DNA from 2 places in the Streptomyces sp. NPDC104226 genome. Region 2 is predicted to be linked to the other one. Evidence: riboswitches for the same ligand, from Rfam matches in the RefSeq annotation. Region 2 holds a riboswitch; the other holds the start of a gene.
What was found. Region 2 has a riboswitch for glycine ahead of gcvP (aminomethyl-transferring glycine dehydrogenase). Riboswitches for the same ligand answer to the same signal wherever they lie in the genome.

Region 1: linked by a shared signal. The riboswitch ahead of gcvT (glycine cleavage system aminomethyltransferase GcvT) and the one ahead of gcvP (aminomethyl-transferring glycine dehydrogenase) in region 2 are both predicted to bind glycine.

What each region holds. Positions count from the first base shown of each region.
Region 1 covers NZ_JBVJMS010000012.1:232,986-243,962, reverse strand. Annotated here, with positions in the region: gene ACZ60J_RS33185 (enhanced serine sensitivity protein SseB C-terminal domain-containing protein) at 416-1,156, opposite strand; gene ACZ60J_RS33180 (enhanced serine sensitivity protein SseB) at 1,225-1,935, opposite strand; gene ACZ60J_RS33175 (AAA family ATPase) at 2,044-2,730, opposite strand; glycine riboswitch at 2,910-3,013, shown strand; gene gcvT (glycine cleavage system aminomethyltransferase GcvT) at 3,197-4,312, shown strand; gene gcvH (glycine cleavage system protein GcvH) at 4,420-4,800, shown strand; gene glyA (serine hydroxymethyltransferase) at 4,815-6,071, shown strand; gene ACZ60J_RS33155 (APC family permease) at 6,245-7,897, shown strand; gene ACZ60J_RS33150 (L-serine ammonia-lyase) at 8,042-9,424, shown strand; gene ACZ60J_RS33145 (hypothetical protein) at 9,706-10,020, shown strand; gene ACZ60J_RS33140 (SsgA family sporulation/cell division regulator) at 10,260-10,667, shown strand; gene ACZ60J_RS33135 (AMIN-like domain-containing (lipo)protein) at 10,782-10,977, shown strand, end outside.
Region 2 covers NZ_JBVJMS010000014.1:231,331-242,307, forward strand. Annotated here, with positions in the region: gene ACZ60J_RS35525 (PhzF family phenazine biosynthesis protein) at 1-154, shown strand, start outside; gene ACZ60J_RS35530 (CPBP family intramembrane glutamic endopeptidase) at 199-942, opposite strand; gene ACZ60J_RS35535 (glutamate-cysteine ligase family protein) at 1,149-2,684, opposite strand; gene ACZ60J_RS35540 (hypothetical protein) at 3,198-3,818, shown strand; gene ACZ60J_RS35545 (DUF5999 family protein) at 4,097-4,303, shown strand; gene gcvP (aminomethyl-transferring glycine dehydrogenase) at 4,377-7,262, opposite strand; glycine riboswitch at 7,463-7,561, opposite strand; gene ACZ60J_RS35555 (PRC-barrel domain-containing protein) at 7,680-8,045, shown strand; gene ACZ60J_RS35560 (DNA polymerase IV) at 8,331-10,445, opposite strand; gene ACZ60J_RS35565 (MerR family transcriptional regulator) at 10,557-10,977, opposite strand, start outside.

The sequences.
Region 1 (10,977 bases), on a different contig from region 2:
CGTTGGTGCGGAGTGGCGCTCGGAGTGCGAGGTACTGATGCGTTGCTGAGGAGCGGGTCGTGCCGGTGGTGCGCGTGGTGCTGTGCGAAACGACAGGCGAAGTTCCCGTGACGGGATCGTCGTTGGAGGACTCACCCGCTCTTGGGTGGGGAGTCTTCATCGGGCGCTCGATCACCCGCCAGACCCGCAGGTGAATGGATGCGCAACCGTGATCTGAGGGTCGAGTTCCCGTTATCCGGACTTCGCTGTCATCTCAGCGGAGCAAGACATCCTGTTCGGTACGGAATCGGACATGGCGCCCAACTCGGCGTACTAGCGCGCCTATTGGGCGCACATCAGCGTCGAAATCCGGACAACGCAAAGGCCGCACGGAACGACTGTTCCGTGCGGCCTCGGGTGGCTGGATACCGATGTCTCAGTAGGCGGGCGCCTGTCCCTCTCGGTCGTAGAAGGGCCTGGTTTGCGCCCGCAGCCACATCGCCACCGGATCGTGTTCGTCCGCGAGCGCGACCGTGCACACGGGCACCCCCTCGGGGACCGCGCCGACCGACTGGCGCATCATCTCGCGCACGGATTCCAGCGCGTGCGCGGAGGCGTCGTACAGGTCGAGCCCGACGGCGAGGTACGGGGACCCCAGCGCGGGCTGCACCCAGGCGCGGCGCAGCGAGCGGACCGCGGGCGTGCGGTGCGCGTGCTGCGTGAGCAGCCCGTAGAACTGCGGCAGCTCGATGGCGGGCTCGGACAGCCGCAGCGGGCCGGCCGGCATCCGGTCCAGCCCGGTGGCGATCCGGCGCAGGTCGGCCCAGGGGAGGCCGACGCCGCCGCCCTGGGCGTGCGGATTGAGCCACAGCCCCCAGCGGTCGGGGTAGAGGGCGCGGGCGATGTCCCGGCCGGTGACCACCTCGTACCCGCGGTTCCAGCCGCTGGCGGCCAGCTCCTGCGGGGAGGTCACGCAGGGCGCGTACCCGAGGCCGTCGACCTCCATGCCGCCGTACTGGGCCTCGGGAGAGCCGGGCTGCCCCTGCCAGAGGAGCATCCACAGCCGTCCCTCGGCCAGGGCGTGCAGGAGAGACTCGTAGCTCTCGTAGCGCCCCGGAGTCACCTGGCGCAGCATGTGCTCGACCTGCCCGACCGCGGCCGTGCCTGACGCACTCACCCGGGTACCCCTCTTCGTCTGTTCGTCCGCCCGTCGTCCACGCGTGTCGGCGACCAGCTTAAGCGTCACTACGGCAGGTAGAAGGGGCGTACGCGCTCACGTATGTAGTCGACGACCGGGTCCTCGGCGGCGTCGAGCAGGATCAACTGCACCGGCCAGGGCGGTGGTACGCGGGTCAGGGCCCGGCCCAGCGCGTCCATCGGGGCGTTTCGCATGCCGGGCTCCCATCCCAGCAGGTGGACTCCGACGTACAGCTCCGGCGGGCCGCCCTCGACGCTGGCGAGGCAGCGGTGCGCGGCCGCGACCACTCCGGTGGCGCGGAACTCCTCCGCGGCGGCGGCCAGGAACTCGACCGGATCCTCCTGCCAGTCGGGCTCGTAGAGCCGGACCCGGCCGCCGGTGGCGGGGCCGTCGAGCGGGGTGCGGCCGGTGCGGCAGAGCTCCGCGACGGCCGGCGGGGGCAGGGGCACGCCGACGGACCCCTCGGGGTTGACCGCGATGCCGAGCTGCGGGGGCAGGCCGCGGGCGAAGTCCACGGCGGGGGCGACGGCGAAGTCCATGGCGGGTCCGGCGCAGGCGCGGAACTGCTCCTCGGAGCTGTAGACGGGCACGTAGGCGGCGCCGCCGATGTCCATGGTGGGCAGGCTCAGGCTGTTCACCCCGCCGGGCAGCGGGATCCACAGCCGGCTCCGCCCGAGGACCTCGAGGATCCGCCCCCCGGCGTCCGCCTGTCCGAGCGCCGCCCCGAGCACCTGCTCCAGCTCGTTACCCGGCCACATGTACGTCTCCGCTCGCTTGCCCTTGGTCTCGACCCGAGATTAACGGGCGCCTGCGGCACCCCGGCCGGGGGCCGCCCCGCAGCCCGCCCGCCCGCTGCCCGCGCCCCGCTAGCGGAAGCCGATCGACGTCAGCCGGGACGCCGCCGGGCGGTCCAGCAGGGTCACCGAGGCGCAGCCGGCCGGCGGGCGGCCCGCCTCGGCCTCGCGCAGCAGCCGGGCCACCGCGCCGCGGTGCCGGGCGAAGGCGTACGCCGAGACGCCCCGGCCCCGTGCCGCCTGCCCGGCCCGGGCCTCCTCGGGCGTGGTGTCCAGCAGCACGAGGTGCAGCGCGCGGCCGCGCCGCCGGGCCGCCGAGGCCAGCAGCCCCCGTACCCAGCTCTGCGTACCGCAGTCGTGGACGACGGCCGGGGCCCCGGAGCGCAGGACCCGCCACAGGCCCCAGTAGTGCGCGATCCGGACCGCGGGCCGGTACACCGCGTAGGGCAGGGCGGCCGGCATCCGGCGCTCCCACCGCTCGCGGGCGTCCTGGGAGTCGATGCCGCCGCCCTCCGCGGCCCGCTTGATCAGGGTGCTCTTGCCGCCGCCGGGCAGTCCGGAGACCACCACGACGTCCCCGGCGGCGAAGCGGAGCGCCCGCGGGCCCTCGGCTCCGCGCAGGTCTCGTACGGCTGCGTGCTCCCCCGCCGCCCCGGCCGCCGCCGGCTCCCGTACGACGGCGCGCTGCGTCGGCACCCCGGTCACCGGGTCCTCGACGGTGCCCGCGGTCGTCGTCGCCAGTACTCCGAATCTCCGCACAGTGATCGCCTCCCCCGATACGGGTCGGTGGACCCGTTCCCCCTGAGTGTAAAGAGACGGTAATCCGGCGGCGCCGGTTCCGCTCCGGGTCCGATCCGCTTGCGGACCCCCTCCCCCATTCGGCCGCACGTCGTGCAATGATGTGCGCCATCTGGACACCTAACTGCATACCGGCCGCTTGAATCCGCGCGGGAGAGTCCCGGCACGCCGCGAGGCGGTGCCCGGGCGCCGAAGGAGCAAGTACCTCCCTTGAATCTCTCAGGCCCCGTACCGCGTGGATGAGGCAGATCTGAAAAGCGAGCCGCGCCACCGCCCGTGAGGGCTCCGGCGACGGTTCCACCCAAGGTGCAAGTCGATGGCCTCCCCTGGAAGCGGGGAACTCTCGGCGAACCTCTCAGGTTCCGATGACAGATGGGGAGGAACTCCTCCTCGTCATGTCATGCCCTGGGACCCGGGAGCCACACCCATGAGCACTGCCCCCCGCCTGACCGCCCTCGATGCGCTGCACCGTTCCCTCGGTGCGACCATGACCGATTTCGCGGGCTGGGACATGCCCCTGCGGTACGCGAGCGAGCGCGACGAGCACAACGCCGTCCGCACCAGGGCCGGTCTCTTCGACCTCTCCCACATGGGCGAGATCACCCTGACCGGCCCGGAGGCCGTCAAGGTCCTGGACTACGCGCTGGTCGGCAACATCTCCACCGTCGGCGTCGGCCGTGCCCGCTACACGCACATCTGCCAGGAGGACGGCGGGATCATCGACGACCTGATCGTCTACCGCCTGGGCGAGACCGAGTTCATGGTCGTCGCGAACGCCTCCAACGCCCAGGTCGTCCTGGACGCGCTCACCGAGCGCGCCGCCGGCTTCGACGCCGAGGTCCGCGACGACCGCGACGCGTACGCGCTGCTCGCGGTGCAGGGTCCGGAGTCCCCCGGCATCCTCGCCTCCCTCACGGACGCCGACCTGGACGGGCTGAAGTACTACGCCGGCCTGCCCGGCACGGTCGCCGGGGTGCCCGCGCTGATCGCGCGTACCGGCTACACCGGCGAGGACGGCTTCGAGCTGTTCGTCGCCCCCGAGCACGCCGTCCAGCTGTGGGAGGCCCTGACCAAGGCGGGCGAGGGCGTCGGCCTGGTCCCGGCCGGCCTGTCCTGCCGCGACACCCTGCGCCTGGAAGCGGGCATGCCGCTGTACGGGCACGAGCTGACCACCTCCCTCACCCCGTTCGACGCGGGTCTGGGCCGGGTCGTCAAGTTCGAGAAGGAGGGCGACTTCGTCGGTCGCGCCGCCCTGGAGGCCGCCGCCGAGCGCGCCGCCACGAACCCGCCGCGCAAGCTGGTCGGCCTGATCGCCGAGGGCCGCCGCGTCCCGCGCGCCGGCTTCGCCGTGACCTTCGACGGCCAGGTCGTCGGCGAGGTCACCTCGGGCGCCCCGTCCCCGACGCTGGGCAAGCCGATCGCGATGGCCTATGTCGACGCGGCGCACGCCGCGCCCGGCACCTCCGGCGTCGGCGTGGACATTCGCGGTACGCATGAGGCGTACGAGGTCGTGGCCCTGCCGTTCTACAAGCGGCAGAAGTAGCCCCGTACAGCCGCGTACCGCACCGCCCCGGTGACCGGCGCGCTTCGGCGCCGGTCCTGCCGGACCACCGTTCGTATCCACTCCCCCGCATCCAGGAGAATCAGGTCATGAGCAACCCCCAGCAGCTGCGTTTCAGCAAGGAGCACGAGTGGCTGTCGGGCGCCGTCGACGGCGTCTCGACGGTCGGCATCACGGAGTTCGCGGCCAACGCGCTCGGTGACGTCGTCTACGCCCAGCTTCCCGAGGTGGGCGACACGGTGACCGCGGGCGAGACCTGCGGCGAGCTGGAGTCGACCAAGTCGGTCAGCGACCTGTACTCCCCCGTCACCGGCGAGATCGTCGAGTCCAACCAGGACGTCATCGACGACCCGTCGCTGGTGAACTCGGCTCCGTTCGAGGGTGGCTGGCTCTTCAAGGTGCGCGTCACGGAGGAGCCGGCCGACCTGCTCTCCGAGGACGAGTACGCCAAGCTCACCGCCGGCAACTGACCCAGGGAACCCTGATGTCTGTACTGAACACGCCCCTCCACGAGCTCGACCCGGACGTCGCCGCCGCCGTCGACGCCGAACTCGTGCGCCAGCAGTCCACCCTGGAAATGATCGCGTCGGAGAACTTCGCTCCGGTCGCCGTCATGGAGGCCCAGGGCTCGGTCCTGACCAACAAGTACGCCGAGGGCTACCCCGGCCGCCGCTACTACGGCGGCTGTGAGCACGTCGACGTGGTCGAGCAGATCGCGATCGACCGGATCAAGGCGCTCTTCGGCGCCGAGGCCGCGAACGTGCAGCCCCACTCGGGCGCACAGGCCAACGCGGCCGCGATGTTCGCGCTGATCAAGCCGGGCGACACGATCATGGGCCTGAACCTGGCCCACGGCGGTCACCTGACCCACGGCATGAAGATCAACTTCTCCGGCAAGCTCTACAACGTGGTCCCGTACCACGTCGACGAGACCGGCGAGGTCGACATGGCCGAGGTCGAGCGCCTCGCCAAGGAGACCAAGCCGCAGCTGATCGTCGCGGGCTGGTCCGCCTACCCGCGCCAGCTGGACTTCGCCGCCTTCCGCCGCATCGCGGACGAGGTCGGCGCGTTCCTGATGGTCGACATGGCGCACTTCGCCGGCCTGGTCGCCGCGGGTCTGCACCCGAACCCGGTCCCGCACGCCCACGTCGTCACCACCACCACGCACAAGACCCTCGGCGGTCCGCGCGGCGGTGTCATCCTGTCGACGCAGGAACTGGCCAAGAAGATCAACTCCGCGGTCTTCCCGGGTCAGCAGGGCGGCCCGCTGGAGCACGTGATCGCGGCCAAGGCGGTCTCCTTCAAGGTCGCGGCCTCGCCCGAGTTCAAGGAGCGCCAGGAGCGCACCCTGGAAGGTGCGAAGATCCTCGCCGCCCGCCTGGTCCAGGAAGACGTCAAGGCCGTGGGCGTGGACGTCCTCACCGGCGGCACCGACGTGCACCTGGTCCTGGTCGACCTGCGCAACTCCGAGCTGGACGGCCAGCAGGCCGAGGACCGCCTCCACGAGGTCGGCATCACGGTCAACCGCAACGCCATCCCGAACGACCCGCGGCCGCCGATGGTCACCTCGGGTCTGCGGATCGGTACGCCGGCGCTGGCCACCCGCGGTTTCGACGCCGAAGCCTTCACCGAGGTCGCCGAGATCATCGCGCAGGCGCTGAAGCCCGCCTACGACGCTGAGGACCTGAAGGCGCGCGTCTCCGCGCTCGCCGCGAAGTTCCCGCTGTACCCGTCGCTCTAAGCAGCGGCTTGAGGGGGCCCGGTCTTGTTGTGCACAGGGCCGGGCCCCTTTCATGACCAAAGCCCCAGGCGGATGCGACCTATTGCCGCTGAATCTTCCAATAAATGGCAAATAGGCTCCGGATAAAGGATCGACGCAGCCCCCTGGCAGGACGGACAGCACACCTCATGGACATGAGCGCAGCGAACAAGAAGGGACTCAGTCTCTTCGCCCTGATCATGATCGGGCTCGGCTCGATCTTCGGATCGGGCTGGCTCTTCGGGGCAGGCCAGGCGGCCGCCGTCGCAGGGCCCGCGGCGATCATCGCCTGGGTCATCGGTGCCGTCTTCATCGGCATGATCGCCATGTCCTACGCGGAGGTGGGCGCCGCCTACCCGCTGCCCGGCTCGATGGCCCGCTTCGGCACCATCTCGCACGGGCCGGTGCTGGGCTTCATCACCGGCTGGGCGGTCTGGATCGCCATCGCGGCCCTGATCCCGATCGAGTCCATCGCCGGCACGCAGTACATGTCCTCCTGGAACTTCGGCTGGGCCAAGGGCCTGGTCGAGAACGGCGGCCTGACGACCTCCGGCATGGCGATGGCGCTGTTCCTGACGGTGGCGCTGTGGCTGGCCTGCTACTGGTCGGTCGCGCTGCTCGCCAAGGCGAACAACCTCCTCACCCTGGTCAAGTTCGCCATCCCGGTGCTCGCCGTGATCGCCCTGATCGCCTCCGGCTTCCACACCGGCAACTTCACCGACCACGGCGGCTTCGCGCCCAACGGCTGGTCGGCGGTCATGACCGCCGTCACCACCTCGGGCGTGGTCTTCGCCTTCAACGGCTTCCAGGCCGTCGTCAACCTCGGCGGCGCCGCCAAGAACCCCGGCCGTGCCATTCCGCTGGCCCTGGTCGGTGCGCTCTCCCTCGGCCTGGTCATCTACCTGGCCCTGCAGATCGCCTTCATCGGCGGAGTCCCGCCGGAGAAGCTGGCCGAGGCCGGCGGCTGGAGCGGCATCAACTTCGCCTCGCCGTTCGCCGACCTCGCCAAGATGCTGATGCTGCACTGGGTCGTCACGATGCTCCAGTTCGGTGCCTTCATCTCCCCGTCCGGCGCCAACATCGGCAACGTCGCCTCGGCCTCGTACATGGCGCAGAACCTGGCGGACACGGGCTTCTTCCCGAAGAAGATCCGCGAGGTCCACCCGAAGTACGGCACCGCCCGTCCCGCGATGTGGCTGAACCTCGGCTTCTCGATCCTGCTGCTGGTCACCGTCGGCCACAGCTGGGAGGCCCTGGCCAGCGTGGTCTCCGCCGCGATGGTGGTCTCGTACCTCATCGGCCCGATCGCGGTCGGCGTCTTCCGCAAGACCAAGCCCGAGCTGCCGCGCCCCTTCCGCCTGCCGGCCGCCAAGGTCCTCTGCCCGATCACCTTCGCCTTCGCCGCCTGCGCCCTGTACTGGTCCAAGTGGCCGGACACCGGCAAGGTGGTGCTGCTCACCCTGGTCGCCGCCCCGATCGCGGCCGTCGTGCTCAAGCGCAAGGGTGAGAAGAACCTGGCCAAGCAGTTCGCCCCGGCCTGGTGGATGATCGCCTTCCTGCTGTGGCTCGGCACCCTGTCGGCGCTCGGCAGCAAGGAATTCGGCGGCCACGGGGTCATCCCGGGCGGCGTGGACATCGCCCTCGTGGGCCTCTCGGCCCTGGGCTTCTACTTCTGGGCCGTACGGTCCGGGGTCAAGGCCCACTACGCGGGCCTGCCGGGCCCGGACCCGGTCCTGGACGCCCCCGCGGCCGACCCCGCCACCGCCGAGCACTCGGACGCACCGGAGCGCGAACTGAGCCACGCCTGAGCGTCCCCCTCCCGACCCGTCCGGCGACCGAGCCGTTCACCTCACCGCGTTAAGCTCGGTTGCCGGACAAAATCCGCAGATCACCCCGATCAACCCCTCCTGCCCACGCTTCCCACCCACGAGCAGACATAGGAGTCCGCAACCGTGGCCATCTCCGTCTTCGATCTCTTCTCGATCGGCATCGGTCCCTCCTCCTCCCACACCGTCGGACCGATGCGCGCCGCGCGCATGTTCGTGACCCGGCTCAAGAAGGACGGCGTCCTCGCCCAGACCGCCTCGGTCCGCGCCGAGCTCTTCGGCTCCCTCGGGGCCACCGGGCACGGCCACGGCACCCCCAAGGCGGTGCTGCTGGGCCTGGAGGGCCACTCTCCCCGCACCGTGAACGTGGAGACCGCCGACGACGAGGTCGAGCGCATCCGCCAGAGCGGCCGGCTGCGCCTGCTCGGCACGGAAATAGGCGATGGCCACGAGATCGACTTCGACGAGCCGAACCAGCTGATCCTGCACCGCCGGCGCTCGCTCCCGTACCACGCGAACGGCATGACCCTCTTCGCGTACGACGAGGCCGGCACCCCGCTGCTGGAGAAGACCTACTACTCGGTCGGCGGCGGGTTCGTCGTGGACGAGGACGCGGTCGGCGAGGACCGGATCAAGCTCGACGACACCGTGCTGAAGTACCCCTTCCGCAGCGGTGACGAGATGCTCCGTCTCGCGAACGAGACCGGCCTGTCGATCTCCTCGATGATGCTGGAGAACGAGAAGGCCTGGCGCACCGAGGAGGAGATCCGCGAGGGTCTGCTGGAGATCTGGCGCGTCATGCAGGCCTGCGTCGCGCGCGGCATGTCCCGCGAGGGCATCCTCCCCGGCGGCCTGCGGGTCAAGCGCCGGGCCGCGGCCACCGCGCGCCAGCTGCGCACCGAGGGCGACCCGATGCTGCACCGCAGCGAGTGGGCGACCATCTACGCGATGGCGGTCAACGAGGAGAACGCGGCCGGCGGCCGGGTCGTCACCGCCCCGACCAACGGCGCGGCGGGCGTCCTCCCGGCGGTCCTGCACTACTACATGAACTTCGTCCCCGGCGCCGACGAGGACGGCGTGGTCCGCTTCCTCCTCGCCGCGGGTGCGATCGGCATGCTCTTCAAGGAGAACGCCTCGATCTCCGGCGCCGAGGTCGGCTGCCAGGGCGAGGTCGGCTCCGCCTGCTCGATGGCGGCCGGCGCGCTGGCCGAGGTGCTGGGCGGCACCCCGGAGCAGGTCGAGAACGCGGCCGAGATCGGCATGGAGCACAACCTCGGCCTGACCTGCGACCCGGTCGGCGGCCTCGTGCAGATCCCCTGCATCGAGCGCAACGGCATGGCGGCGGTCAAGGCCGTCACCGCGGCCAAGATGGCGATGCGCGGCGACGGCAGCCACAAGGTCTCCCTCGACAAGGTCATCAAGACCATGAAGGAGACGGGCGCCGACATGAAGGTCAAGTACAAGGAGACCGCCCGCGGCGGCCTCGCGGTCAACGTCATCGAGTGCTGACCCGCACCCTCTGACCGATTCGGGCCCCGACGCTTGGCGTCGGGGCCTTCGTCGTTTCCCCTGCCGGGCAGGCGGGTTACGCCAGTAACTTCGTTCGAGATTGGGGGGTATATGAGGTTTGGCAAGAAGTTGATCACGCTTGCGGGGGAACAAGGCAGTCTGGGCTGGTTTCTTGATGATCACTTGCGCCAGGGTGAAGGCACGACGTCGCGTCCACACCCCCGGCGGTCGGCCAACCGTCTTGGACCACAGCCGTTTTGCTCATCTGGAGGACTTGGAACATGGCAAGCACCCGCAGCATCCGCGTGATGGCGGCAGCCGCATCTCTCCCCCTCGCCTTCGCGCTCTTCTCGGGCGTCGCCCAGGCCGACAACGGGGCAGGTGCGGCCGGGACCGCGTCGAACGCGGCCCTCGCCGGCGTCCTCGGCAGCGGGGTCGGCGGCAGCAACACCGGCAACTCCTCCACGGCCCAGCAGGTCGCCTCGGGCTTCGGCGCCTCCAACCAGAACAACGGCGCCCAGGCCAACGGTTCGGGCTTCACCGCGATCGGCCAGTCCAACGCGCACGAGTCCTTCATCTACAACCCGCTCCCGTAGTTCCGGCCGGGGCCCCCGCCCCGGTCACGCCCTTCCGCCGAGCCCCGACCTCCCCCCGGAGGCCGGGGCTCGGTGCGTCGGGCCGGGGCTCGGCGCGGCGCGGCGGGCGAAGTGGGGCCGAGCGGCCCGGCCGGACGGGACCTTCGGCCGCGGGAAAGGGGCCCGGGGGTGGGCTAGCTTGCCCGAGTGGGCATGTGGCGCGTGCGCCGGCGAGTGCCCCCCGAGAGAGAGGCGCCCGCATGACCGGCACCGAGCACCGCGTCCTCCCACTGCGCCTGGAGGCCTCGCCCACGGCCGTCCCGGTACGGGGCGTCTTCGTGTACCGCACGGAGCGGCCCTACGAGATCTCCCTCGACTTCGAGGGCGCCGGCATGCACCTCGCCCGCTGGGTCTTCTCCCGGGAACTGCTGCTCGACGGCCAGGTCTGCGCCACCGGCGAGGGCGACATACAGGTGTGGCCGCGCTGGAAGGGCACCGAGCCGCGGGTCTTCTTCGCCTTCAGCAACGGCGAGCAGTCGTGCGTGGTGTCGGCCCGGGCCAAGGACGTACAGGCGCTGTGCCGCAGGATGACCGAGCTGGTGCCGCGCGGCCAGGAGCACCGGCACTACGACCTCGACGCCGAGCTGAGCGCCCTCCTGCCCAGCTGACCGGGCAAACCCGGTCGAGCCGGTGGAGCCGGCGAACCCGGTGCAACCACGGCCGTAGCGGGCGCGTCTTCACGGGTGTCACCGTTCCCCGTCTCTCGGAATCGAGGGGACGCAATGAACCGTCCACGCCGCCGGCAGGCCGTCGCAGTGGGGGCGGGCGCACTGCTCGCCGCCACCCTGGCCTTCGCCGCACCGGCTTCCGCCGCGGCCACCACGGCCGCATCCACCACCACTGCCACCCAGACTCCGCTCGTCGTCAATGCCCGCTGGGGCGGTCACTGCACGTACGACCGGGTGGTCATCGACCTTC
Region 2 (10,977 bases):
CTTCTGGGCACAGCGGCTGGGCCGCACGGAGCTGGTCGGCCTCCAGGGCGGAGCCCGCACGGGCCTCGTCCGGGTCCGGCTGCAGGGCGACCGTACGCTGCTGATCGGGCGCGCGGTCACGGTCCTCGACGGCGAGCTGCTCACCGCACCGTAAGGGCCGGGCGACCGTACAGCCAGGCCGCCCCGGCCGCCGGCCGCCTACGGCGTGGGCAGCCAGCCCACCTTGCCCGCCAGCAGGGCGTATCCGCCGAAGGCCACGATGTCGAGCAGCGCGTGCGCGACGACCAGCGGGCCCACCCGGCCCCAGTGCCGGTAGGCGAGGACGAAGACGACGCCCATCACCACGTTGCCGATGAAGCCGCCGATGCCCTGGTAGAGGTGGTACGAGCCGCGGAGCACGGAGCTGGCCACCAGCGCGGCCATCGGCGACCAGCCGAGCTGGCCGAGCCTGCGCAGCAGGTAGGCCAGCACGATGACCTCCTCCACCACGGAGTTCTGCACCGCGGAGAGGATCAGCACGGGGAACTTCCACCACACGTCGGGCAGCGCCTCCGGCACCACCGTGAGGTTGAAGCCGGTCGCCCGCGCCCCCAGGTAGAAGGCCAGCCCCGCACTGCCGATGCAGGCGGCGACGAGCGCGCCCCGGCCCAGGTCCCACCAGGGCCGGGTGCGGTCGAAGCCCAGCACCTTCAGCCCGGGCGCACCCTCACGGGTCAGCAGGTGGGCGACGAGCAGGACGGGGACGAGCGCGCTCGCGATGCCGAACAGCTGCCAGGCCAGGTCCAGCCAGGGCCGGCCGGGGGCGTACGAACCGTTGAGCGTGGCGGCCTGGTCCTTGAGCCCGCCCGGCTTGGTCAGCGAACCGATGAAGCTGATCAGCGCCGAGACCCCGCTCGCGCCCAGGGACAGCGCGAGCACGAGCAGCGTCTCGGAGCGCAGCATCCTGCGCTCGCTCGCACGCCCGCCGAGTTCGAGCTCCCCGACCTCCGGTTCCGGCTCCGTCCGCACGCCCGTCTCCCGTCCCGCCACCGCTGCGACATCCCGCGGGGCGTCCCGCCCCGATCACCCCATACTGCCTCCTCCACGGGCCAAGGGGATCACCGGACGGGACCGGACGGGACGACACACGACGGCGCCGGACCCCGGGATCAGTCCACGTCCGCCGCTCCGGCCCCCGCGGCGCCACCCCCCAGGCCCGCCGGCCAGGTGTGCACGGGATCGCCCCGGTGACTCAGCTCGCTGTAGCGGCGCGTGGTCGCGGCGAGCGCCGCGTCCCGCTCCAGGCCGCCCGCGAGCGCCCGGTGGTACGTGTCCACCTGCCAGGTGGCGCCGTTCACCCGGCGCCGGCACCGCTCCTCGATGATGCCGAGGTAGTGGTCCCGGTCGGCGGGCTCGATGCCCCACGCGTCCAGTCCGGCGGCCGCCATCGGCAGCAGTTCCTCCAGCACCAGCCGGACCGCGGGCACGCTCGCCAGTCCCCCGCCCCGGCCCCGGCGCGGCCAGCGCAGCCGGGCGTCGATGCCGTAGCGGCAGGCCGCGTCGAAGTTGGCCTCCGCCTCCGCGAAGGGCAGCCGGCTCCACACGGGGCGCTGCTCGTCCGCGAGGGTCCGTACGAGCCCGTAGTAGAAGGCGGCGTTGGCGACGACGTCGGCCACCGTCGGGCCGGCGGGCAGCACCCTGTTCTCGACGCGCAGGTGCGGCACCCCGTCGGCGACCCCGTAGACGGGCCGGTTCCAGCGGTAGACGGTGCCGTTGTGCAGCACCAGCTCCTGCAGGCTCGGCACCCCGCCCTCGGCGTGGACCCGCAGCGGCTCCTCCTCGTCGCAGATCGGCAGCAGGGCCGGGAAGTAGCGGATGTTCTCGGCGAAGAGCTCGTACGCCGAGTCCACCCACCGCTCGCCGAACCAGGTGCGCGGGCGCACCCCCTGCGCCTGGAGCTCGGGCGGCCGGGTGTCGGTGGCCTGCTGGAAGAGCGGCGGCCGCGACTCCCGCCACAGCTCCCGCCCGAACAGGAAGGGCGAGTTGGCGCCGACGGCTATCTGTACGGCCGCCACCGCCTGGGCCGCGTTCCACACGTCCGCGAAGCGTGCCGGGGTCACCTGCAGGTGCAGTTGTACGGAGGTGCAGGCGGCCTCCGGCACGATCGACCCGGAGGTCCAGGTGAGCCGCTCGACTCCCTCGATGTCGAGGACGAAGTCCTCTCCCCGCATCATCAGGATCTGCTCGTTGAGCAGTGAGTAGCGGTCCACCGCCGAGAGGTTGGCGGTGACCAGGTCGGTGCGGGAGATCGTCGGCAGAATTCCGATCATGACCACCCCGGCGTCGACCTCCAGCGCCTGCCGGTGGGCGTAGCCGAGACCCGCACTCAGTTCCTCGGCGAGCTGGTCGAATACCCGGCCGCCGAGCCGGTGCGGAAGTACGTTCACCTCCAGGTTGAACATTCCCAGTTCGGTTTGGAAATCGTTGCTCGCAATACGCTCGAGGACCTGCGCATTCACCATTCTCGGCAACCCGTCGGCACCCGCGAGATTCAACTCGATCTCCAGCCCCATCATGTTCTTGGGGCGATCGAACCTCTTCTCCTCCAGAAGTCGCTCCAGTACCTCCAGGCACTCGTGAAGCTTCCTCCGGTACCTTTGCCGATCGGACAGGTCGAATCCGCCCGCCACGACCTTCTCCCCCATCGGAGCGTCCCTCCTCGACTGGGCCCGGCCGGTGGGCAGTGGATCCCCCGCCCGGGCGCGCGTTACGGTCGATGATGCCCCGGCGGCGTGATCGATAACGCGGAAGGGGTGCGACTGGCGGGGAGCGCGCGCCGGTTTGGCCGACGGGCGCTTTGGCACATTCACCTGGCAAGCACGATTCTGCAAATACACCGTTGACTTTGCCGGTTATCGATAACCGATGCTTTTCAGCCGAGCCCCCATCCGGTAACCTCCGAGGTCAGCGCGGAAATTTTGCGCGCACCCGGCATGAATGCCACGTCAGCGGGACCGGTATCCGCCTTGTCGGAAATAGGCGGGACAGCTAGCCGAAACACTGCGTGAACACATGTCAGATAAACTCCGCATGCGAGGCAGAGAGTTGGCGCGCGGCCATTGCCCCTCAGCCCCCCTCTGACCCCAGAATGCGACAGCGTCGTCCGCACCCCGTACCCGCCCCGTTCCACAGGTCTCCCAAGCGAGAGGCGACCCACCATGCCGCTGCACGTCCCTCCGGCTCCCGCGCCCGCCCTGCGCAGCGTCCTCGCGGCCCTCGGCTCCCCCACCGCCGTCCATGAGGCGCACACCCCGGCCCTGCGCTCCCTCCAGGGGCCGATGACCGCCGAACTGCCACTGCCCGTACACGTCTTGGACCGGCTGCACATCTCGGGCCTGACCGCCGGCGGCAGGCCGCCGCGTACCCGGCTGACCGGCTGGCGGTTCCTGATCCGCAGCGGGGACCGCTACGTCGCGGCGGCCGACACCCGGCTGACCCCGGACGGTTGGGCCTTCTCCCACTTCTTCGAGGGCCCCTACGTCGCCGCCACCGAACGCGCGCTGCGCCAGGCCGAGTCGCTCGGCAAGAACTACCAGCCGCGCCTGCTGTCCGTACCGGAGCTGTACATGCTGACCCTGTGGCTGCACGGATCGGTGGGCGCCGACGCCTCCGCCGGCCTGCCGGCCGCCGCCGACCTCCTGGTCCCCCTGGCACCCGCCCCGCCCGGCATCGCCGCCTACCGCCCGCACCCCGTGTCCGAACTGCTCCCCGTACTGACCCACCGGCTCACGCCGACGGCTCCCCCGGTACCGCCTTCCATGGCCGCACCGGCCGCCTGACCCGGCCCCTGGCCGGTTCTGCCCATTCGGCCTAGCCCACTCGGGCCACCGGGTAACCATCCGAAATGACAGGGGAGTTGAGCTGAACCGCCCGCACGGGTGATGCGTCATCAATCTATGAGGACAGCTGCCGGGAAATCCCTCCGGACACCGCGCCATGGGGGAACACTGGGGGCTCTGACCGAGCCAAGTCGTTGATACGGGGGGCGGCCATGAACCACGCGCACAACGCACCGAGCCGCAGCACACAGACCACACCGCAGCGAAAGAACGCATCCATGTGCCAGCACAAGCCAGCATGCCCGTCCGCCGACTCCGCCGACCGGGAGGCCGCACACCCCGTGGCCGTTCACCCGGAACAGGGCTGGAGCCTGCTGTGCAACGGCGTCCTGCTGTTCGAGGACACCGGTGAGCTGCTGCCGGACGGCCGGATCATCGCCCCGCACCGCCGGCTCGCGGCGACGCAGGTGATGAAGGCGGCCTAGCCGACGACGGAAACGAAAGGGGCCGGCCCAGGAGAGCGAACTCCCGGACCGGCCCCTTCGTCATGTCACCGCATCAGTTGTCGTACTCGTCCAGCGGCGGGCAGGAACACACCAGGTTCCGGTCACCGAAGGCACCGTCGATGCGGCGCACCGGCGGCCAGTACTTCTCCGCGGCCGACACCCCACCGGGGAAGACGGCCTCGTCGCGGGTGTACGGGTGGTTCCACTCGCCGCCCAGGGCCGCCGCCGTGTGCGGGGAGTTGGCCAGCGGGTTGTCGTCCACCGGCCACTCGCCGCCCGCGACCCGCTCGATCTCGGCGCGGATGGCGATCATCGCGTCGCAGAAGCGGTCGATCTCGGCGAGGTCCTCGGACTCCGTCGGCTCGATCATGAGCGTGCCGGCGACCGGGAAGGACATGGTCGGCGCGTGGAACCCGTAGTCGATCAGGCGCTTGGCGATGTCGTCGATGCTCACGCCCGTCGCCTTGGACAGGGGGCGCATGTCGATGATGCACTCGTGCGCGACCAGGTTGCCCGGGCCGGTGTAGAGCACCGGGTAGTGCGGCTCCAGGCGCTTGGCGATGTAGTTGGCGCCGAGCACCGCCACCTGGGTGGCGCGCTTGAGGCCCTCGCCGCCCATCAGGCGCACGTACGACCAGGAGATCGGCAGGATGCCCGCCGAGCCCCACGGAGCGGCCGAGATCGGGCCGACGCCCGTCTCCGGACCGGCGGTCGGCTGGAGCGGGTGGTTGGGCAGGTACGGAGCCAGGTGCGCACGGACACCGACCGGGCCGACGCCCGGACCGCCGCCGCCGTGCGGGATGCAGAAGGTCTTGTGCAGGTTCAGGTGCGAGACGTCGCCGCCGAAGTGACCCGGCTTGGCCAGGCCCACCAGGGCGTTGAGGTTGGCGCCGTCCACGTAGACCTGGCCGCCGGCGTCGTGCACCTGGGCGCAGATGTCGGCGACGTGCTCCTCGAACACACCGTGCGTGGAGGGGTACGTGATCATCAGCACGGCGAGCTCGTCGCGGTACTGCTCGATCTTGGCGCGCAGGTCGTCCGTGTCCACCTCGCCGTCGTCGCCGGTCTTGACGACGACGACCTTCATGCCGGCCATCACGGCGCTCGCCGCGTTGGTGCCGTGCGCGGAGGACGGGATGAGGCAGACGGTGCGCTGCTCGTCGCCGTTCGCCCGGTGGTAGGCGCGGACGGCCAGCAGGCCGGCGAGCTCACCCTGGGAGCCGGCATTCGGCTGAATGGAGACCTTGTCGTAGCCGGTGACCTCGCAGAGACGTTCCTCCAGCTCGGTGATGAGCGTGAGGTACCCCTCGGCCTGCCCGACCGGGGCGAACGGGTGCAACTGGCCGAATTCCGGCCAGGTGACCGATTCCATTTCGGTGGTCGCGTTGAGCTTCATGGTGCAGGAGCCCAGCGGGATCATGCCGCGGTCCAGCGCGTAGTCCTTGTCCGAGAGCTTGCGCAGGTAGCGCAGCATCGCGGTCTCGGAGCGGTGCTGGTGGAACACCGGGTGGGTCAGGTACGCGTCCTCGCGCAGCAGCCCCTCGGGCAGCGCGTCGGCGGTGGCGGCGTCCAGCGCCTCGATGTCCGCGGTGACGCCGAAGGCCGCCCAGACGGCCTCCACGTCGGCGCGCAGGGTCGTCTCGTCACAGGCCAGGGAGACCAGGTCGGCATCGACCTGGAAGAGGTTGACGCCACCCTCGCGGGCGGCGGCCACGACCTCGGCGGCCCGGCCCGGCACCCGGACGGTGAGGGTGTCGAAGTACGAGCCGTGCACGACCTCGACCCCGCCGGCCGTCAGACCGGCCGCGAGCAGGGCGGCGTAGCGGTGCGTCCGACGGGCGATCGTCCGCAGCCCGTCGGGGCCGTGGTAGACGGCGTACATGCCGGCCATGACGGCGAGCAGCACCTGCGCGGTGCAGATGTTGCTGGTGGCCTTCTCACGGCGGATGTGCTGCTCACGGGTCTGCAGCGCCAGGCGGTACGCCTTGTTGCCGTCCGCGTCCACGGAGACGCCGACGAGGCGGCCGGGCAGCGAGCGGGCGTGCTTGGCCTGGACGGCCATGTAGCCGGCGTGCGGGCCGCCGAAGCCCATCGGGACGCCGAAGCGCTGGGTGGTGCCGACGGCGATGTCCGCGCCCAGCTCGCCCGGCGAGGTCAGCAGCGTCAGGGCGAGGAGGTCGGCGGAGACGGCGACGATCGCGCCGAGCGCGTGCGCCTGCTCGATGACCGGCTTGATCTCCCGCACGGCGCCGGAGGCACCCGGGTACTGCAGGAGCACGCCGTAGACACCGCGCTCGGCGATCTCGGCCGGGATCCCCCCGGACAGGTCGGCGACGACCACGTCGATGCCGATCGGCTCGGCGCGGGTCTGGATCACCGCGATGGTCTGCGGCAGCGCGTCGGCGTCGACGAGGAAGACGTTGCCCTTGGCCTTGCCCACGCGGCGGGCCAGGGTCATGGCCTCGGCGGCAGCCGTGCCCTCGTCGAGCAGGGAGGCACCGGAGGTCGGCAGGCCGGTCAGCTCGGCGACGACGGTCTGGAAGTTCAGCAGGGCTTCGAGGCGGCCCTGGGAGATCTCCGGCTGGTAGGGCGTGTACGCCGTGTACCAGGCCGGGTTCTCCATGACGTTGCGCAGGATCACCGGCGGCGTGAAGGTCCCGTAGTAGCCGAGACCGATCATCGACGACAGCACCTGGTTGCGGTCCGCGAGCTCACGCAGCTCGGCGAGCACCTCGGCCTCGGTCCGCGCCTCGGGCAGGTTCAGCGCGGCGGTGGTCTTGATCACATCCGGCACCGCGGCAGCGGTGAGCTCGTCCAGCGAGCCGTAGCCCACATGGGCGAGCATCTTCGCCTGCGCCTCGGCGTCCGGGCCGATGTGGCGCTGCTCGAAGGGGATGCCTCGCTCCAGCTGGGAGAGCGGAATGCGGTTGGCGGTCATGTACGGAGGCCTCCTGGGTCGTACGACCTGCGAGGGGCACCACGGCGCGGGCACCCGGACGGCCTCCCCCTCTGTCATCACAACCTGAGAGCTTCACCGGGCCGCGCGGGGGTCGCCCACGGGGTCCGGCTTTCACCGTCGGTGAGGAGAGGGACCGGCACTGCGCGCCCGGGACCCCGCTCCTGCTTTCCAGAGTGGCCTCACCACGTGCGGTACGTATGCCTGAGAGATTCCGGGGAGGATTTGCTCCTTCGGCGCCTCCGTCTCACTCATTCGGAGGACTCTCCCGCACAGGGTCAACAGCCATCACCCAGCCTACCAGCGAGGATCTGCGGGCCTCCCTCGAGTGGCCCCCTCTCCGGAAATGCACTTTTGTAGTCATTACGGAGGAGTTGCGCCCAATGGAGGGACCGGACCGTGCAGACCGACATCGATCCCCGCAGCCTGATCGGCCGCAAGGCGTTCGACCGCAATGGCACCAAGATCGGCACCGTCGACGAGGTCTACCTCGACGATGCCACGGGCGTCCCGGAATGGGCCGCCGTACGCACCGGACTCTTCAGCCGGGACGCCTTCGTCCCGCTGGAGCCCAGCGAGATGGTGGGCGACACCCTGCGCGTGCCCTTCGAACGCTCCCTCATCAGGGACGCCCCCGACTTCGGTGTCGGCCGCCACCTCTCCCCCGAACAGGAGCTGCAGCTCTACCACCACTACGGCCTGGACCTGGCCCTGCCCTCCGACTTCCACCACGACTTCGGCCACGCGTCCCCCGACACCCCCTGACCCCGACCCGCTCCTGCGGCCAGCAGGGCAACGAGTGCCCGGCGGCACCGATGACCGCGGCGGCCGGTCAGCCGGGAGGTTCTCCACTTCCCGGCCCCGGCCGGTCCAGCACTTCCGCGCCCCGCCGATGGCGCCCATCCCGTACGCAGGAGGCGGCCGGGCGAGGACGGCGGAGGCAGCCCGGGCAACGGGCCCGGGGCATCAGCCCCAGACAACGGCTCCGGGGCACAGGCGCGTGCCGGCCAAGCACGGCGTCCCTGCCCGCGTCCGCAGCCGTTCAGGCTCCTACGGGGCCGCCGCGCCCCCGACCCCCACGGCCCGGTTCCCCACCAGCGGCAGCGGATCGGACGGCTCCAGCTCGGGATCGTCCACCAGGAACGTGCGCACCCGGCCCGGCTCGGATCCGGGCTGCTCGAACCGTACGGTCACCCGCCCGACCCCGCTGCCCTGCACCCATCCGGGCCCGTACACCGCATGCCGCGCATCACTCCCGGCCACCCACAACCGCTCACCACCCTCCGAGCGCCCGGCCCCCCGCCCCTGAACAAGGCCCGGCCCCTGATCGTGGCCCTCACGGGACCCCTGCCCGGCACTCTCCACCGCCCCGGCCCCAGCCCCCTCGCCCAGACCCTCGCGAGACACCCTCCCCTCCCCGTCCCGCGCCACCTTCCCGGACCCAGCACCCGGGCCCGGCTCCTGGCCCTCACGGAATGCCCGCCCCTCCCCGTCACACGCCACCTCCCCGGACCCAGCACCCTCGCCCGACCCCTCGCGGGACGCCCCGTCCTCCCCTGCACGCGCCACCCACTCGGACCCAGCACCCGGGCCCGGCTCCTGGCCCTGGGCCTCACGGGATGCCCCGTCCTCCACGGCACTCTCCGCAAGCCGGCGCCCAGCGCCCGGCCTCTCCTGGGCGGCCCGGTCCTCCCCGGCACTCTCCACAAGCCCCGCCCCAGCGCCGTGCCCCTCGCCCGCGGCTTCGGTCAGCGCTACCGCAGAACCCTGTCCCGGGCCCGGGGACTCAGCCATCGCTACCGCAGCACCCTGCGCCTGCCCAGGGGCCTGCGCCGGGCCCTGCTGTGCCCCCTGCCTCTGCCCGGCGCCCTCGTCCTGGCCCGGCCCATGCCCCGCACCCGCACCCGCACCCGGAGCATGGCCCGCCCGACCCCCGTCAGCCTCGACCACGCCCCCGGCGAACGACGCAGCCTCCTCGCCACGATCCGCACCCGCACCCGCAGCCGGCCCCGGCTCCGCAGCCGGCCCCGGCTCCGCACCCGGCCCGGACCCCCCGTCCGACTCCGCCCCCACCCCGGCCCGCGCAGCCATCGCATCGGCGAAAGCGAACAGGTCCTCCTGGGTGTAATCCGCCAGCCCCGTGACACCCACCCCCAGCAGCCGCACCCCGCCCGTGGTGTCCACGGCCTCCAGCAGCCGCGCCGCCGCCTCCCGGACCACCGCGGGGTCGTCCGTGGGCCCCCGCAGGGTCTCCGAGCGGGTCAGCGTGGAGAAGTCGTACCGCCGGACCTTGAGCACGATCGTCCGCCCGGAGTGCCCCGACCCCCGCAGCCGCTCCACGCACCGGTCCGCGAGCCGCTGCACCTCGGTGCGGATCCGCACCCGGTCGTGCAGGTCGACGTCGAAGGTGTCCTCCACGGAGACGGACTTCGCATCGCGTTCGGCGACCACCGGCCGCTCGTCCACGCCCAGCGCCATCCGGTACAGCCCGACCCCGTGCGAGCGGCCCACCATCCGGACCAGCTCGTCCTCGCCGGCCTCCGCCAGCTCCCCCACCGTCGTGATTCCGGCCCGCCGCAGGTGCTCCCCCGTGGCCGGCCCCACCCCGGGCAGGGTCCGTACCGACATCGGGGCGAGGTGCGCCCGCTCCGTGCCCACCTCGATCAGCAGCAGTCCGGCCGGCTTGGCCTCCTCGGAGGCGACCTTGGCCAGCATCTTGGACCCCGCGAGCCCCACCGACCCGCTCAGCCCCGTCACGGCGGCGATGTCGGCCCTGAGCCGCTCACCGACGGCCCGCGCGGCCTCCGCGTCGAAGGCGACGCCCCCCGCCTCCAGGTCCACGAAGGCCTCGTCCAGGCTGAGCGGCTCCACGAGGGGGGACAGTTCCCGGAGCAAGGCCATGACCGTGTCGCTGACCTCGCGGTACAGGCTGAAGCGCGGGATCAGGCACGCGCCGTTCGGGCAGAGCCGCCGCGCCTGGGCCATCGGCATGGCCGAGTGCACTCCGAAGCGCCTGGCCTCGTAGGAGGCGGTGGCGACGACCCCGCGCGGCCCGAGCCCGCCGACGATGACGGCCTTGCCGCGCAGGCTCGGCTTCGACGCCTGCTCCACGGAGGCGTAGAAGGCGTCCATGTCCAGGTGCAGGATGGTCGGCGCGGATCTCACAGCTCCGATGCTGCCCTACACCACTGACAATCGGCCCACCGCCGCGGCCGCGCAGCCGGCCCGGAGGGCCGGCCACCCGAGCGACCGGCCGACCGGCCAAGGGGGCCGGTCTCAGACGGCCCGGTTCCTCCGGGCGGCCAGCTCGTCGGCCGGGTTGTGCCCGACGACCGTCTCGCCCGTGTCCACGCGTTCCCCGTGCAGCTGCGACAGGGCGTTCTCGACATCGCGCCAGACCACGCCCACGGCGATCCCGAAGACACCCTGGCCGCCCTGGAGCAGGCTGACGACCTGATCGGGCGAGGTGCACTCGTACACGGTGGCGCCGTCGCTCATCAGCGTCATCCGCTCCAGGTCCGAGAAACCCCGGTCACGCAGGTGCTGTACGGCGGTGCGGATGTTCTGCAGCGCCACCCCGGTGTCCAGGAAGCGCTTCACGATCTTGAGGACGACCACGTCCCGGAAGCTGTAGAGGCGCTGCGTCCCCGAGCCGTAAGCGGGGCGCACCGTGGGCTCCACCAGCCCGGTGCGGGCC